3 regions of the Streptomyces sp. NPDC059355 genome follow, and region 1 is predicted to be linked to each of the others. Evidence: riboswitches for the same ligand, from Rfam matches in the RefSeq annotation. Region 1 holds a riboswitch; each other region holds the start of a gene.
The links. A riboswitch is a leader RNA that binds a small molecule or an ion and turns the genes downstream of it on or off. The one in region 1 is predicted to bind cyclic di-AMP.
Positions count from the first base shown of each region.

Region 2: it holds a riboswitch for cyclic di-AMP, as region 1 does, so the genes downstream of both, ACFXGI_RS29265 (transglycosylase family protein) here and ACFXGI_RS25120 (M23 family metallopeptidase) in region 1, are expected to answer to the same signal.
Region 3: it holds a riboswitch for cyclic di-AMP, as region 1 does, so the genes downstream of both, ACFXGI_RS10115 (peptidoglycan DD-metalloendopeptidase family protein) here and ACFXGI_RS25120 (M23 family metallopeptidase) in region 1, are expected to answer to the same signal.

Region 1 covers NZ_JBHYXN010000028.1:69,024-74,339, forward strand. The annotation lists gene ACFXGI_RS25105 (GNAT family N-acetyltransferase) at 1-480, opposite strand, end outside; gene ACFXGI_RS25110 (HPr family phosphocarrier protein) at 665-946, shown strand; gene ACFXGI_RS25115 (GntR family transcriptional regulator) at 1,168-1,833, opposite strand; gene ACFXGI_RS25120 (M23 family metallopeptidase) at 2,012-2,806, opposite strand; cyclic di-AMP (ydaO/yuaA leader) riboswitch at 2,819-2,978, opposite strand; gene ACFXGI_RS25125 (M16 family metallopeptidase) at 3,163-4,530, opposite strand; gene ACFXGI_RS25130 (M16 family metallopeptidase) at 4,551-5,316, opposite strand, start outside.
Region 2 covers NZ_JBHYXN010000038.1:58,603-63,918, forward strand. The annotation lists gene ACFXGI_RS29250 (DUF501 domain-containing protein) at 1-310, opposite strand, end outside; gene ACFXGI_RS29255 (septum formation initiator family protein) at 357-845, opposite strand; gene eno (phosphopyruvate hydratase) at 973-2,259, opposite strand; gene ACFXGI_RS29265 (transglycosylase family protein) at 2,525-3,223, opposite strand; cyclic di-AMP (ydaO/yuaA leader) riboswitch at 3,226-3,396, opposite strand; gene ACFXGI_RS29270 (transglycosylase family protein) at 3,679-4,698, opposite strand; gene ACFXGI_RS29275 (cytochrome P450) at 4,801-5,316, opposite strand, start outside.
Region 3 covers NZ_JBHYXN010000008.1:18,256-23,571, reverse strand. The annotation lists gene hpnH (adenosyl-hopene transferase HpnH) at 1-480, shown strand, start outside; gene ACFXGI_RS10125 (aspartate aminotransferase family protein) at 477-1,859, shown strand; gene ACFXGI_RS10120 (tyrosine-protein phosphatase) at 1,888-2,706, opposite strand; cyclic di-AMP (ydaO/yuaA leader) riboswitch at 2,985-3,193, shown strand; gene ACFXGI_RS10115 (peptidoglycan DD-metalloendopeptidase family protein) at 3,198-4,178, shown strand; gene ACFXGI_RS10110 (SGNH/GDSL hydrolase family protein) at 4,345-5,127, shown strand; gene ACFXGI_RS10105 (MBL fold metallo-hydrolase) at 5,298-5,316, shown strand, end outside.

The DNA.
Region 1 (5,316 bases):
CACCTTGATCATCTTGTTGTTGGCGGGCAGCACCTCGGCCGCGAACCTGCGGATGCCCCGCTCGCGGGCGACCGCGCCGATGTGTTCGAGGAGCGCGGAGGCGACCCCGCGGCCCTGGTGGGCGTCCTGGACGAGGAAGGCGACCTCGGCCTCGTCGGCGGGGGCGGAGGCGGGCCGGCCGTCGGGGCCGATCCGGTCGTAGCGGACGGTGCCGATGAACTCCTCGCCGACGGTCGCCGCGAGGCCGACCCGGTCCACGTAGTCGTGGTGGGTGAAGCGGTGCACGTCGCGGGCCGAGAGCCGGGGGTAGGGCGCGAAGAAGCGGTAGTACTTCGACTCGTCGGAGACCTGCTCGTAGAAGCTGACCAGCCGGCCCGCGTCCTCCGTGGTGATCGGCCTGATCCGGGCGGTACCGCCGTCGCGCAGGACGACGTCCGCTTCCCAGTGGGCCGGGTACGAGGGGTCCGACGCGGTGGTCATGCGGCGATCTTAAGGCCAGGACTGGCCGAATAGCTCCTGCGCGGCGCACGCGGCAAGCATGGGCAAACCAGTGCAAGCTGGGGTAGGTCGAGCGGCGGTGGATCCGGGCCGAAGGTCGGTCGGAGCATGAGGGGCGTCGTGAGAGACTGGTCTAGACAACCGTAAGAACCTGAAGGGCATCACCATGGCAGAGCGCCGCGTCAACGTCGGCTGGGCCGAGGGCCTGCACGCTCGTCCCGCCTCGATCTTCGTCCGCGCGACGACCGCTTCCGGCGTCCCGGTGACCATCGCGAAGGCCGACGGGAACCCCGTCAACGCCGCGTCCATGCTCGCGGTGCTGAGCCTGGGTGCGCAGGGCGGCGAGGAGATCATCCTCGCGTCCGACGCCGAGGGCGCCGAGGTGGCGCTGGACCGCCTCGCGAAGCTGGTCACCGAGGGCCTCGAGGAGCTCCCCGAGACCGTCTGACCCTTCGGGTTCACCCCGGGTGCACGAAGAAGCCGCGGCCACCGGCATTCCGGTGGCCGCGGCTTCTCCGTTCCGCCGCATTCGGGAATTCAGCGCACGCGTACAGGACGAGCGGATATGCGGCGGGAATTCAACCGCAGCCCCCGCCCGTCGAGCCGCCCCTGCTTTTCAAGCCGCCTTTATTCCTCAAGACGCTCTCACTCTTTGATACGCGCCTTTTGTTAATGCGGGCCGCTCGACATGTTTACGGCATGTTGCGAAGTCCTCACCCGCAGCCGGTGCGCCCCCGCCGCGCGCTCCGCATGCATCGCCGCCAGCGCCCGGGCCCGCTCGGCGTCCCCGCGCGCGACGGCGTCCACGATCGCGCCGTGCTCCGCCCAGGAGTCCACGGGCCGGGCCGGCGCCTCCACGGCGTACATCCAGGCGACCTTGTGCCGCATCTGCGTGAGCAGCGCGATCAGCCCGGGGCTGCCGGAGGCCTGTGCGAGGGTCTCGTGGAACCAGCCGCCCAGGGACCGCAGATCCTCCCCCTGGCCCCGTCTGGCCCGCTCCTGGCCCAGCCTGACCAGCCCGCGCAGCACCTTGAGGTGGCCCTCGGTACGCCGCCGGGCCGCGCGGGCCGCCGCCAGCGGCTCCAGCAGCAGCCGCAGCTCCAGGAGGTCGGCCGCCTCCTGCTCGGTGGGCTCGGCGACGCAGGCGCCCGCGTGCCGGCGGGTGGTGACGAAGCCCTCGGACTCCAGGGTCCGCAGCGCCTCGCGGACGGGGACGCGGGAGACGCCGTACCGGCGGGCCAGCAGTTCCTCGGTCAGCCGGGCACCCGGTTCGAAGACCCCTGAGACGATGTCTTCGCGGATTGCCGTGCATACCGCGTGCGCAGGAATACGCAAGTCCGGACCTCCGCCTATTTCCGACTGCCGACGCCATTGCCGCGACCGTATCCCGATCGTACGGGGACTCTATTGCACTACGCGATAAATTCCGAGTGCGGGCGTGAATAGCGGAGGTTTACGGCCAACACGAAGGCCCCGGCTCGGGGAGCCGGGGCCTTCGGTGGAGTGCTGCGGGTCAGACGTTGACGCCGTGCTGGCGCAGGTACGCGACCGGGTCGATGTCCGAGCCGTACTGGGCACCGGTACGGGCCTCGAAGTGCAGGTGCGGGCCGCTGGAGTTGCCGGTGGAGCCCGACAGGCCGATCTGCTGGCCGGCGGCGACCTGGTCGCCGACGGAGACGCTCAGCGAGGACATGTGGCCGTACTGCGTGTACGTGCCGTCGGCGTGCTTGATGACGACGTTGTTGCCGTACGCGCCGCCCCAGCCCGCCTCGACCACGGTGCCGAGGCCGACCGCGTGCACCGTGGTGCCCGAGGCCGCGTGGAAGTCGATGCCGGTGTGGCTGCCGGAGGACCACATGCCGCCGCCCGCGTGCCACTGGGTGCTGATGTAGGACTCGTCGACGGGGGCGACGAAGGTGTTGAGGCGCTTGCGCTCCTCCTCGCGTGCGGCACGCTCGGCGGCCTCGCGCTCGGCCTTCGCCTTCTCCTCGGCCTTCTGCCGGGCCTCGGCGGCGCGCGCCTTCGCGTCGGCCTCCGCCTTCGCCTTGAGGGCCGCGGCCTCGGCCGCGTGCTCCTGGGCATCGGCCTGGGCCTCGATCTGCCCCGGAAGGTCCTCGGCCGTCACGACGGCGTTCAGGCCGGTGTCCTCCATGGAGGGGGCCTTGTCCGACGCGGCGAACGCCGGGCCTGCGAGGGAGCCGACGACACCGGTGGTGGCGAGGGCGGCTATGCCGGCGTAACCGGCGGTCTTGCGGCTCAGACGACTGGAACCACGGTGCTTACCGGCGGCACGACTGCCAAACGCCATGAAGGGGCTGATCCTTTCCTTCCTTCTCGCCTACCGGGTTAGCTGACGGGTTCGGAGCAGGAAGGTCTCCTACGGGCCCCCTCTGACGAGGCGGTCCGATTCACCCCAGGGACACATGTGGGTCCCCGGCTCCCCAGGCTCGCGCCTGACGGGGACTCGGCGATCGCTGCCCGGTGCCGCGGATGCGGCGGGTACAACTGACGGACAGCACGGCCGACGCTAGGCGGATCATCAGTCAATCGCCAAACACACACGCGTTTTTGTTGCATACGCCACACCCCATACGAGCAACCTCTCCACGAAACAGACAAAAGGGGCCCCGGCGGACAAGCCGCCGGAGCCCCTTGAAATGTCCGTCAGTTGGTGACGACGGAGACCTCACCGAGACCGAGCGCCCGAACCGGCTCCTCGATCTGTGCCGCGTCCCCCACCAGGACCGTGACCAGGCGGTCCACCGGGAAGGCGGCCAGGACCGCCGAAGTCGCCTCCACCGTTCCCGTCTGGGCCAGCTGCGCGTACAACTGCGACTGGTAGTCGTCCGGGAGCTCCTGCTCGACCTGGTCGGCGAGCGTGCCGGCGACGGCCGCGGCCGTCTCGAACTTCAGCGGGGCCACGCCCACCAAGTTCTGCACCGCCACGTCCCGTTCGGCGTCGGTCAGGCCGCCCTCCGCGAGGGTGCGGAGCACCTTCAAGAGGTCGTCGAGCGCCGGGCCGGTGTTGGGGGTGTCCACCGAGCCGCTGATGGCGAGCATCGAGGCGCCCTTGCCGTCGGCCGTGGAGCGCAGCACCTGGCCGAAGGCGCGCACGCCGTACGTGTAGCCCTTCTCCTCGCGCAGCACCTTGTCCAGGCGCGAGGTGAGGGTGCCGCCCAGGCAGTACGTGCCGAGCACCTGCGCCGCCCAGACCCGGTCGTGCCGGTCCGGCCCGATCCGGCCGATGAGCAGCTGCGTCTGGACCGCGCCGGGCCGGTCCACGATGACCACGCGGCCGGTGTCGTCGGCGGTGACCGGCGGGACCGGGAGCGGCTCGGCGAAGTTGCCGGTCCAGGCGCCCAGGGTGTCCCCCAGGACGGCGTCCAGGTCGATGCCGGTCAGGTCGCCGACGACCACCGCGGTGGCGGTGGCGGGCCGTACGTGGGCCTCGTAGAAGGCGCGTACGGCCGCGGAGTCGATCCGGGCGACCGTCTCCTCGGTGCCCTGGCGCGGCCGGGACATCCGCAGGGTCGGCGGGAAGAGCTGCCGGGAGAGCTCCTTGGCGGCCCGGCGCTGCGGGTTGGCCAGCTCGTGCGGGATCTCGTCGAGCCGGTTGCGCACCAGCCGGTCGACCTCGCCGTCGGCGAAGGCGGGCGCGCGCAGCGCCTCGGCCACCAGGCCGAGCGCCTTGTGCAGGCGGGAGGCCGGGACCTCCAGCGAGACCCGCAGGCCCGGGTGGTCGGCGTGCGCGTCGAGCGTGGCGCCGCAGCGCTCCAGCTCGGCCGCGAACTCCTCGGCGGAGTGCTTGTCGGTTCCCTCGGACAGCGCGCGGGCCATGATGGTCGCCACGCCGTCCAGGCCCTGGGGCTCGGCGTCCAGCGGGGCGGCGAGGTTCACCTCGACGGCGACGACCTGCTGCCCGGGGCGGTGGCAGCGCAGCACGGTCAGGCCGTTGGGCAGCGAGCCGCGCTCGGGGGCCGGGAAGGCCCACGGCCGGGCCTCGCCGGCCTGGGGCTGCGGGTGGAAGGTCATCGTGACGGCTGCGGTGTCGCTCACTGCTCCGCCCCTTCGTTCTCGTCGTTCACGTCGGCCTCGTCCGCTTCCCCGGCTTCCGCCGGGAGCGGCTCGTACACCAGCACCGCGCGGTTGTCGGGGCGCAGTCGGGCCGCGGCCACGGCCTGCACCTCCTCGGCGGTGATGTCGAGGACGCGCCCGACCGCGCTGAGCGCCAGCTGCGGGTCGCCGAACAGCACCGCGAAGCGGCACAGTTCGTCGGCGCGCCCGGCCACCGTGCTCAGCCGGTCCAGCCACTCGCGCTCCAGCTGCGCCTGGGCGCGCTCCATCTCCTCGGCCGTCGGGCCCTCGGCGGCGAACCGCGCGAGCTCCTCGTCGACGGCCGCCTCGATGGCGGGCACCTCGACCCCGCTGGAGGTCTTCACGTCCAGCCAGCCCAGCGAGGGCGCGCCGGCGAGCCGCAGCATGCCGAAGCCGGCCGCGACGGCGCTCTGGTCGCGGCGTACCAGGCGGTTGTGGAGCCGGGAGGACTCGCCTCCGCCCAGGACGGTCAGCGCCACGTCGGCGGCGTCGCACTCGCGGGTGCCGTCGTGCGGGAGCCGGTAGGCGGCCATCAGCGCGCGGGCCGGAACCTCTTCGACGATCTCCTCGCGGAGCTGGCGGCCCATGATCTCGGGCAGCGTGCCGTCGCGCGGCGGCGGCTTGCCGTCGTGCCCGGGGATGGAGCCGAAGTACTTCTCGACCCAGGCGAGCGTCTGTACGGGGTCGATGGCGCCGACGACCGACAGCACCGCATTGTTGGGC
Region 2 (5,316 bases), on a different contig from region 1:
GCGCTGCCTGGTACGCGGCGGCGAGCTCGGGGTCCTCGGCGAGCCGGGCCTGCATCTCCTTCATCACGCCGTTGGCCTCGAGCGTGCCGATCGCGGAGGCCGCGCGCGGGCAGGTGAGGTAGTACGTCGTCGGGAAGGGCGTGCCGTCGGGGAGGCGCGGGGCGGTCTCCACCACGTCCGGCTGACCGCAGGGGCAGCGGTGGGCGATGGCGCGCAGCCCGCGCGGCGGGCGGCCGAGCTGCTGCTCGAACGCCTCGATGTCCGCGTCGGTCGGCTCGGTCCGGTCGGTCTGGGGCGGGGGCGTCTGCATGCCTGGAGGAAGTCTCTTCGTTCTCGTGGATGGGTGCGGGTACTCGTCACTCGCCGGGGCGGTCGGCCTTGTCGACGCCGTCCCAGACGTTCGAGTACCAGGGCCGGTCGGATCCGGCCGTTCCGGTGCGGTGCCGCTCGGCGGCCCCGGCCCCGGGGTCGGTCATGATGTAGCTGATCTCGCCCGGGCGGACGAAGTGCAGGTGCTTGCGCGCCTGCTGCTCCGCGTACGCGTTGTCCTGCCAGCGGGCCTTCTCGTCGCGGAGGCGTTCGAGGCGCCGGCTCGCGGCCTCGGCGGCCTTCCGCTGCTCCGCGATCTCCGAGCGCTGTGAGACGTACTGGCGCATCGGATACGCGAGGGCGACGACCAGCGTACAGAGGACGAGCACCAGGAGCGCGGCGCGGCCGGTGAGCCGGCTGCGGCGGACCTGACGGCGTGTCTGCGAACGGTAGACGTGGGCGGCGGTCCGCTCGCCGAGCTGCTTGAGCCTGGTCGCGGTGGAGAAGGTGGAGAACCGATCCCGGTTCCCGGCCATTGATCCCGCCTCCCCTGTGTCCCTCTGTCCCTGGGTGCGTGGTGCGCGCTACGCAATACGTCCCCGCACACGGTACGGGACCGAGTGCGGGGACGTACGGAGGCCAGCCCCGGAGGGCCTGCCGTGATTAGCCCTTGAAGCGCGGGAAGGCGGAGCGGCCCGCGTACACGGCGGCGTCGTCGAGGATCTCCTCGATGCGCAGCAGCTGGTTGTACTTGGCGACGCGGTCCGAGCGGGCCGGGGCGCCGGTCTTGATCTGGCCGCAGTTCACGGCGACGGCGAGGTCGGCGATGGTGACGTCCTCGGTCTCGCCGGAGCGGTGCGACATCATGCACTTGAAGCCGTTGCGCTGGGCCATCTCGACGGCGTCGAGGGTCTCGGTCAGCGAACCGATCTGGTTCACCTTCACGAGCAGGGCGTTGGCGGAGCCCTCCTCGATGCCGCGGGCCAGGCGCTCCGGGTTGGTGACGAAGAGGTCGTCGCCGACGATCTGCACCTTGGAGCCGATGCGGTCGGTGATGGTCTTCCAGCCGGCCCAGTCGTCCTCGAACAGCGGGTCCTCGATGGAGACGAGCGGGTACGCGGAGACGAGCTCCTCGTAGTACTCGGTCATCTCGGCGGCCGAGCGGGACTGGCCCTCGAACTCGTACTTGCCGTCCTTGTAGAACTCGGACGCGGCGACGTCGAGCGCGAGCGCGATGTCCTTGCCCGGGACGTAGCCGGCCTGCTTGATGGCCTCGACGATGAGGTCGAGCGCGGCGCGGTTGGACTCCAGGTTCGGCGCGAAGCCGCCCTCGTCACCGAGACCGGTGGAGAGGCCCTTGGTGTGCAGGACCTTCTTGAGGGTGTGGTAGACCTCGGCACCCCAGCGAAGGGCCTCGGAGAAGGACTCCGCGCCGATCGGGGCGATCATGAACTCCTGGATGTCCACGTTGGAGTCTGCGTGCGACCCGCCGTTGAGGATGTTCATCATCGGAACGGGCAGCAGGTGCGCGTTCGGGCCGCCGAGGTAGCGGAAGAGCGGGAGGTCCGAGGCCTCGGACGCGGCGTGCGCGACGGCCAGGGAGACGCCGAGGATGGCGTTGGCGCCGAGGGAGCCCTTGTTCTCGGTGGCGTCCAGGTCGATCATGGCCTGGTCGATCAGGCGCTGCTCGGTGGCGTCGTAGCCGACGAGCTCCGGGCCGAGCTGCTCGATGACGGCGAGGACGGCCTTCTCGACACCCTTGCCCATGTAACGGTTGGGGTCACCGTCGCGGAGCTCAACGGCCTCGAAGGCACCGGTGGAGGCGCCGGACGGAACTGCAGCACGGCCGGTGCTGCCATCGTCGAGGCCCACCTCGACCTCGACCGTGGGGTTGCCTCGGGAGTCCAGGATTTCCCGGGCTACGACGACGTCGATGGACGGCACGAGCATCTCCTTCTGGGATGTGACGCTGGGTGTGCGGTGGCATGTCGGGCCGTGGGATGGCCCCGCCGCCTAGAGCCTAACCGGCTCCGGGCACTGGGCCGGCCGACCGCCCGCCCCCTGGGACGAAAAAGGGCCCGAATACCCGTCTTCCGGTACATAGGGATCTCGACCACCGGCACAAACGCCGCCGCCCGGCGCGTGAGGGGAAGACGCGCCGGGCGGTCGGGCTGCCGCGGCGCCGCTCGGGCGGCCGCGGTTGTCACTGCAGGATTCAGCTGAGCTTCAGCTTCTGACCCGGGAAGATCAGGTCGGCGTCCGAGACGATGTCCTTGTTGAGCTCGAAGAGCTTCTCCCAGCCACCCTTGACGCCGTTGGCCTCGGCGATGGTGCCCAGGGTGTCGCCGGGCTTGACCTCGTACGAGCCGTTGCCGGTCTTCACGGCCGGGGCGGCCTCGGCGCGCTCGGAGCGGGTGACCGGCGCGGGGGTCTCGCGCTTGGTCTCCTTCTTCGGCTCGGTCTTCTTCGGCTGGGTCTTCTTGGTCTCGGTCTTCGTCTCCGTCTTCTTCGGGGTGTCGGTCGTACCACCGCCGGTGTAAGAGGAGTTGGAGAGGCCGACGCCGCAGGACGGCCACGCGCCCTTGCCCTGGCCCTTGAGGACCTTCTCGGCGATGGCTATCTGCTGCGACTTGGAGGCCTGGTTGGCCTGCGCGGCGTACGCCTTGCCGCCGTACGCGGCCCACGTCGAGGACGAGAACTGCAGGCCGCCGTAGTAGCCGTTGCCCGTGTTGATGGACCAGTTGCCGCCGGACTCGCACTGCGCGACGCGGTCCCACTCGCCCGCGGTGGCGGCGGAGGCCGAGCCGGCCGCCATCAGGGGGGCGGCGACGACGACACCGGTGACACCGGCGAGCGTGACGATGCGAACGGCCTTGGAGGCGCGGCGGTGCTTGCCCTTGCCGGAATTCAGCATGGAGTTCTCCTCACCGACGCCTACGAGGTGAGCTGTCGGGTTCGGGCTGATGAGTGCCCGGCCGTGCGACGTGGCGCACGACTTAACCCCTAGCCGTTTCCTTGCCGTCTCTCAACGGCCGGTCCCGGCACCTACCTTGGTTCCCCCGCTCCTGCCTTCGGCGCTTGACGCGACGACTGTTCCCTCCGTCCGCCGGCAGGATTCGGCGATGCGGTCGAAGGAGCCCGCGGTGGCGGGCGACTCAGAAGGTAGACAGGTCTCTCCCCGATGTTCAACGAGGAACACCGGGGAGAAACGGCCCCTACTTGCGCCCTCCTTACGTGCATTTGCGCAGGTGAGGGCGGGGTTTGCAGAAGGCTCCAGGCGGGACACGCCAGTTGACCGGAAGAGACACATGTCTCACTTGCAGATAACGGACATTCAGCCCTTTCCGGGTGTCCGAAGTGCCGCTGTTTTTAACTTAGATCCAGATTTTGACCAGGCGTGATCAGATTGGCGTCCTTGCCGATGACCTGCTCGTTGGCCTGGTAGAGCGCGTTCCAGCCGCCCTTGACCCCCTTGGCGGAGGCGATGGTCGCCAGACTGTCGCCCGCCTGGACCGTGTACGAGGGATCCGACGCCGCGCGAGAGGTGACGGGCGCCTCAAGAGCGGCCGTACCGCGGTGCTTACCGGTGCCGGAGGGGTCCGGGATGCCCGCCGGGTCGGTGGTGGCACCCGGGGTGCCCGGGGCCGCGGGGGCGGTGGGAGCGGTCGGGTCCGTCGGGGTGCCGGGCGCGGTCGGGTTCCCCGGGGCCGTCGGGTCGGCGGGCGCGGTCGGGGTGCCCGGGGTCGTCGGGTCGCCGGGGGTGCCCGGGAGCACCGGGGCGGTCGGCGAGGTGGACGGCACGTCCGGGTCGGGCATGACGGGCAGTCCGCTGCTGGGCGCGAGCGGCGCCGGCGGAAGCGTGAAGACCGGGGCCGGAGCCGGGGTGGGGGCGCCGAAGTCGTGCGCCTTCGCGCCGGAACCGCCGGCCGGGACCGAGTCGTCGGGGCGCGAGGCGCTCGGAGCGATCGGGGCGAGCGTGCCGGGCAGGCCCGGGTCCACGGTCGCCGCGGGGCCCTGCTGGGTCAGTCCGGCCGACTCCGAGCAGTGCCCGAACGCCTGGGCGCCCCGGGTGCCCAGCACGCGCTCGGCGACGGCGATCTGCTGCGAACGGCTGGCGAGGTCGGGGCGCTCGGCGAACTCCAGGCCGCCCGAGGCCTTCCACTCCTCCTGCGTGAACGAAAGTCCGCCGTAGGACCCGCTGCCGGAGTTGGCGCTCCAGGAGCCGCCGCTCTCGCACTCGGCGACCTTGTCCCACGTGGAGGTCTCGGCTGCGCTCGCGCCGGTGGCGGCGAGCAGCGGCAGGGCCAACGCGGAACCGGTGACTCCGGCGGTGACGACTATCGCGGGTACCTGGCGGGGGCGTCTGTGGCGGCCGTTCCCGGAACGCATGAGCTGCACCTTTCGCATAACGACTGGGTAACGGCAGAACCTAGCCTTCTTAGCACGCGAGTAACAACTCTTGACGGGGGCTGACTTGCGGTCAGCTGACGTTCAGGGGTTTCGGGCTGTGAACTTCACGGGAAGGGTGCGCAGGCCACGCATGATCAGACCCCCGCGCCAGCGAAGCTCGTTGGGCGGAACAGCGAGTTCCAGATCCGGCAGACGCGTCAGCAAAGTCGCAAGCGCCGTCTGTCCCTCAAGTCGTGCGAGCGGAGCACCCAGGCAGTAGTGGATTCCGTGCCCGTATCCGAGGTGCTGGTTGTCGGTACGGGAGAGGTCGAGGGTGTCCGGATCGGCGAACCGCTCGGGGTCCCGGTCGGCCGCGGCGAGGACGACGAGCACGGGATCGCCGGCCGCGACGTCCTGGCCGCCGAGGGTCAGCGGCTCGGTGGCGAACCGCCAGGTGGCCAGCTCGACGGGCCCGTCGTAGCGCAGCAGCTCCTCGATGCCGGTCTCCAGCAGGCCGCTCTCGCCGGCGGCGAGGGAGTCCTGGAGGCGGGTGCGCTGATCGGGGTTCATGAAGAGGGAGTGGACGCCGTTGCCGATGAGGTTGACCGTCGTCTCGAA
Region 3 (5,316 bases), on a different contig from region 1:
CTCAACTACCTCAATGACGACCTCAAGGTCGACGAAATGATGATCTCGCCCGCCTACGCCTACGAAAAGGCCCCTGACCAGGAACACTTCCTGGGCGTCGAGCAGACCCGGGAACTCTTCAAGAAGGCCTTCGCGGGCGGAAACCGGCGGCGCTGGCGGCTCAACCACTCCCCGCTGTTCCTCGACTTCCTGGAGGGCAAGGCGGATTTCGCCTGCACCGCCTGGGCCATTCCGAATTACTCCCTCTTCGGCTGGCAGCGCCCCTGCTATCTGATGAGCGACGGCTACGTGCCGACGTACCGGGAGCTGATCGAGGACACCGACTGGAGCAAGTACGGCCGCGGGAAGGACCCGCGCTGCGCGAATTGCATGGCGCACTGCGGCTACGAGCCCACCGCCGTCCTCGCCACGATGGGCTCCCTCAAGGAATCGCTGCGCGCCGCCCGCGAGACGATCTCGGGGAACCGGGAGAAGCAGTGACCGGCTTCGACCTCCGCGCCCTGCTGGACGAGCGGGGCGGGGAACGGTACGAGCTCCACACGCGCCACCTCAACCACCAGCTGCCCCGGATGCTGCACACGATCGGCTTCGACAAGGTCTACGTACGGGCCGAGGGCGCGCACTTCTGGGACGCCGAGGGCAACGACTACCTGGACATGCTGGCCGGGTTCGGGGTCATGGGCCTGGGCCGGCACCACCCGGTGGTCCGCCGGGCGCTGCACGACGTACTGGACGCGCAGCTCGCCGACCTGACCCGCTTCGACTGCCAGCCGCTGCCCGGGCTGCTGGCGGAGAAGCTGCTCTCGTACAGCCCGCACCTGGACCGGGTCTTCTTCGGCAACAGCGGCACCGAGGCGGTGGAGACGGCCCTGAAGTTCGCCCGCTACGCCACGGGGCGGCCGAGGGTCCTCTACTGCGACCACGCCTTCCACGGGCTGACGACGGGCTCGCTGTCGGTCAACGGGGAGGGCGGGTTCCGGGACGGCTTCGCCCCGCTGCTGCCCGACACGAAGATCGCCCTCGGAGACCTGGCGGCCCTGGAGCGGGAGCTGAAGCGAGGGGACGTCGCCGCCTTCGTCGTGGAGCCGATCCAGGGCAAGGGCGTACTCGCGGCCCCGCCGGGATTCCTGCGGGCGGCGCAGGAGCTGCTGCACCGGCACAAGGCGTTGCTGATCGCGGACGAGGTGCAGACGGGCCTCGGCCGGACGGGCGATTTCTACGCGTACCAGCATGATCCGGGCGTGGAGCCGGACCTGGTGTGCGTGGCCAAGGCCCTTTCGGGCGGCTACGTACCGGTGGGTGCGACCCTAGGCAAGGACTGGATCTTCAAGAAGGTCTACTCGTCGATGGACCGGGTGCTCGTGCACTCCGCCAGCTTCGGCTCCAACGCGCAGGCGATGGCGGCCGGGCTGGCGGTGCTCTCCGTCATGGAGGACGAGTCGGTGGTCGCGAACGCGCGCGCGACGGGCGACCTGCTGCGCGGGCGGCTCGCGGCACTCGTGGACGAGTACGAGCTGCTCCACGAGGTGCGCGGGCGTGGCCTGATGATCGGCATCGAGTTCGGGCGGCCGTCCTCGCTCGGGCTGCGCAGCCGGTGGACCATGCTCCAGGCGGCCCGCAAGGGGCTCTTCGCACAGATGGTCGTGGTGCCGCTGCTGCAGAAGCACCGGATCCTGACGCAGGTGTCGGGCGACCACCTGGAGGTCATCAAGCTCATCCCGCCGCTGATCGTGGACGAGGGGGACGTCGACCGGTTCGTCTCGGCCTTCCGCGAGGTCATGGACGAGGCGCACGGCGGGGGCGCCCTGATGTGGGACTTCGGCAGGACACTGGTGAAGCAGGCCGTCGGCGGCGGCTGACGGCCTGCTCCTCATCGCGGGGGCCGGCTCAGTCGAGCAGCCGGTCCCGCAGCCGGCCGAGGGTCTCGGCCGTGAGTCCGAGGCCCTCGGCGAGGTACCGGTCGACCCCGCCCCAGTGTCCGTCGATGGCGTCGAAGGCGGCCGTCAGGTACTCGGCGCGGGCGTCGAACAGCGGCGAGAGCAGTTCCATCACCTCGGGGGAGCGGGCCTCGGGCGCATCGCTGCCGCGGCGCACGCGGTAGCGGCGGTGCGGGGCGTTGGACTCCAGGTAGTCCACCACGATCGCCTCCCGCCCGACGCCCAGCGCGAGCAGGGTGACGGCGATCGACAGGCCGGCCCGGTCCTTGCCTGCCGCGCAGTGCATGAGCGCCGGAACGCTGTCCTCGGCGAGGGCGTGCAGGACCCGGCCGTGCTCGGCGGTGCGCTTCTCGATCATCGTGCGGTACGAGTTGGCCATCCGGTCGGCGGCCTTTCCGTCGCCGAGGAGCCCGCGGAGCTGCTCGACGTCGCCGTCGCGGACCATCTTCCAGAATTCCTTGCCGTCGGCCGGATCCGACAGCGGGATGTTGACGTTCCGTACGCCGGGGAGCTCGACGTCGGGCCCCTCCAAAGCGTGGTCGGCGTTGTTGCGGAAGTCGAAGATGGTGTGCAGACCGAGCGACGCGAGGAATTCTGCATCGGTTTCGGTGGCATGTGCCAGATGTCCGCTACGGAACAGTTTTCCCGGCTTGACCCTCCGCCCGTCGGTGGTTGGGAGGCCGCCCACGTCACGGAAGTTGCGCACTTCCGAGAGCTCGGGCTCCGGTACGGGCTCCGTCCGCGGGGGCCGGGGTATCTGCTGGGTCACGGGAACTCCTCCGCATCGTCGTGGCGTGTCCGAATTACACTACTTGGGGCCAACTTGCCATAACCGGAGGCGAGATCGGGCACGGCCCCGTGAGCCAGATCATACGGTGACCGTGAGTGCCTGATCGTCAAAGTCGAATGGCCCGGCCGGAGGGGTTGTTGGTGCCGGGGAATGGACGGAGGGTGACCGGAATTCCGGTGGATTCCCGGTTCTGTGAATCCGTCAGGAAATTCGTGGCTTGTTCGGTGTGGCTCAACTCGATTACCTTCGCGATCGATCCGGATGGACCGCCGAATCCTGCCGCCGTCCGGAAACCGCACCCGACTATTCACGCGCGCGGCAGGAGCGGGGGAACCAGGTAGGCCGCTGTTCCCGATCATTCGCATCGGAACAGCTCGGGGTGAAGCCGTTCATGTTCTGTTCACGGACGGCCGGACATCTCCAGTCCGAACCCGACAGCTCACCTCGCAGGCGACGGAGAGGAATTCGCCATGCCTGCAAAGGGTAAGCACCGACGTCCCAAGTCCCGTTCCGTGGCGCGCGGCTTCGCCGTCGCGGGCACCGGCGGTGCGGCCCTCGCGCTGCCGCTGCTGGGTGCCGCCGGCGCCCAGGCGGCCGGAGCCCCGGCCGCCGCGCCCGCCGCCGCACCCGTGCAGGCGCCGCAGCTTCCGGCGGCGCCGCAGGCCGCGCCCGCCGCTGTCGCGCAGGGCTCTCCCGCCACTTCGGCCGTCTACACGGTCGTGCCGGGGGACTACCTCTCCAAGATCGCCCAGGACCGCCACCTCTCGGGCGGCTGGCAGCAGCTGTACGCCGACAACCGCGAGGCCGTCGGCGCCGACCCCTCGCTGATCCACCCCGGGCTGAAGCTGACCCTCGCCGCGAAGGGCGAGGCTCCCGCGCGGAAGGCGGCCCCGGCCCCGGCGAAGAAGTCCTCGGCCGCGGCCTCGGCTGCGGACCCGGCCTCGAAGGCGAAGGGCTCCGCGGACGCCGCGCCGGCCCCTGCCCCCGCCGCCGCTCCCGCCAAGAAGAGCACCGCCGTCAAGTCCGCCGCCGCGGTGAGCGCCGCCGGCTTCGTCGCCCCCGTCGGCGGTGGCGGCATCTCCACCCCGTACAAGACCCCCGGCGCCATGTGGTCCAGCGGTTACCACACCGGTGTCGACTTCATCGCGAGCTCCGGCACCACCGTCCGTGCCGTCGGCGCGGGCACCGTGGTCTCCGCGGGCTGGGGCGGTGCGTACGGCAACGAGGTCGTCATCCGGCACGCGGACGGCAAGTACTCCCAGTACGGCCACCTGTCCCAGCTCTCCGTCTCGGTCGGCCAGAGCGTCACCGGCGGCCAGACCATCGGCCTCTCCGGCTCCACCGGCAACTCGACCGGCCCGCACCTGCACTTCGAGATCCGCACCGGGCCGTCCTACGGCTCGGACATCGACCCGCTGGCCTACCTCCGCTCGAAGGGTGTGAGCATCTGACGGCTCCCGCCGTCGGAGAGGCAGTCGGACACGTGAGGCCGGGACCCGAGGGGGGTCCCGGCCTCACGCGCTGTTATTCCGTACCGACCGGGTGGTATAGATCACGGTCCGTCAACCCCTGCCTACGGTGGCGTAGGTCACGCACCGGGGTGAAGGATGTGTTCTCGTGGCAGCGACGACGACACTCAAGACCATCGGCTCGTACGCGGCGATCGGGGACAGCTTCACCGAGGGTGTGGGGGACCCGGGACCCGGGGAGACCTTTCTCGGCTGGGCGGACCGACTGGCCGTACTCCTGGCCGATCAGCGCGAGGAAAACGAATTCCGGTACGCGAACCTGGCCGTGCGGGGGCGCCTCCTCGACCAGATCGTGGCCGAGCAGGTCCCGCGGGCCAAGGAGCTCGCACCCGACCTGGTGAGCTTCTGCGCGGGCGGGAACGACATCATCCGGCCCGGCAGCGACCCGGACGACGTGGCGGAGCGGTTCGAGGCGGCGGTCGCCGACCTCACCGGAGCGGTCGGCCGGGTCATGATCACCACGGGCTTCGACACCCGCGGCGTTCCGGTCCTCAAGCACCTGCGGGGCAAGGTGGCGACGTACAGCGCGCACGTGCGCGCCATCGCCGACCGGTACGACTGCCCGGTGCTCGACCTGTGGTCGCTGAAGTCCGTACAGGACCGGCGGGCATGGGACGACGACCGGCTGCACCTCTCACCGGAGGGGCACACCCGGGTCGCGCTGCGCGCCGCCCAGGTACTGGGGCTGGAGGTGCCGGCCGATCCCGACCAGCCGTGGCCGCCCCAACAGCCGCGCGGCTCGGTGGACGTGACCCGGGACAACATCCAGTGGGCCCGGGAGTACCTGGTGCCGTGGATCGGACGGCGGCTGCGCGGGGAGTCCTCGGGGGACCACGTGGAGGCGAAGCGTCCGGACCTGCTGCCGCTGTAGCGCGCAGGGGGCGGGTCCGGGGGGAACGGGCCGGCGGGGGCGGTCGTGGAGGCGGCGCGAGAACGGGGGCGCGCGGCGGAATCCTTCGAGGCCGGTGCGCGTTGGCATGGTGGTAGACCGGTATTCCCTACGGCCTCACGACCATCCGCCCCACCCTCCCAGGAGGCGCTTTGACCGGCTCCCGTCCCC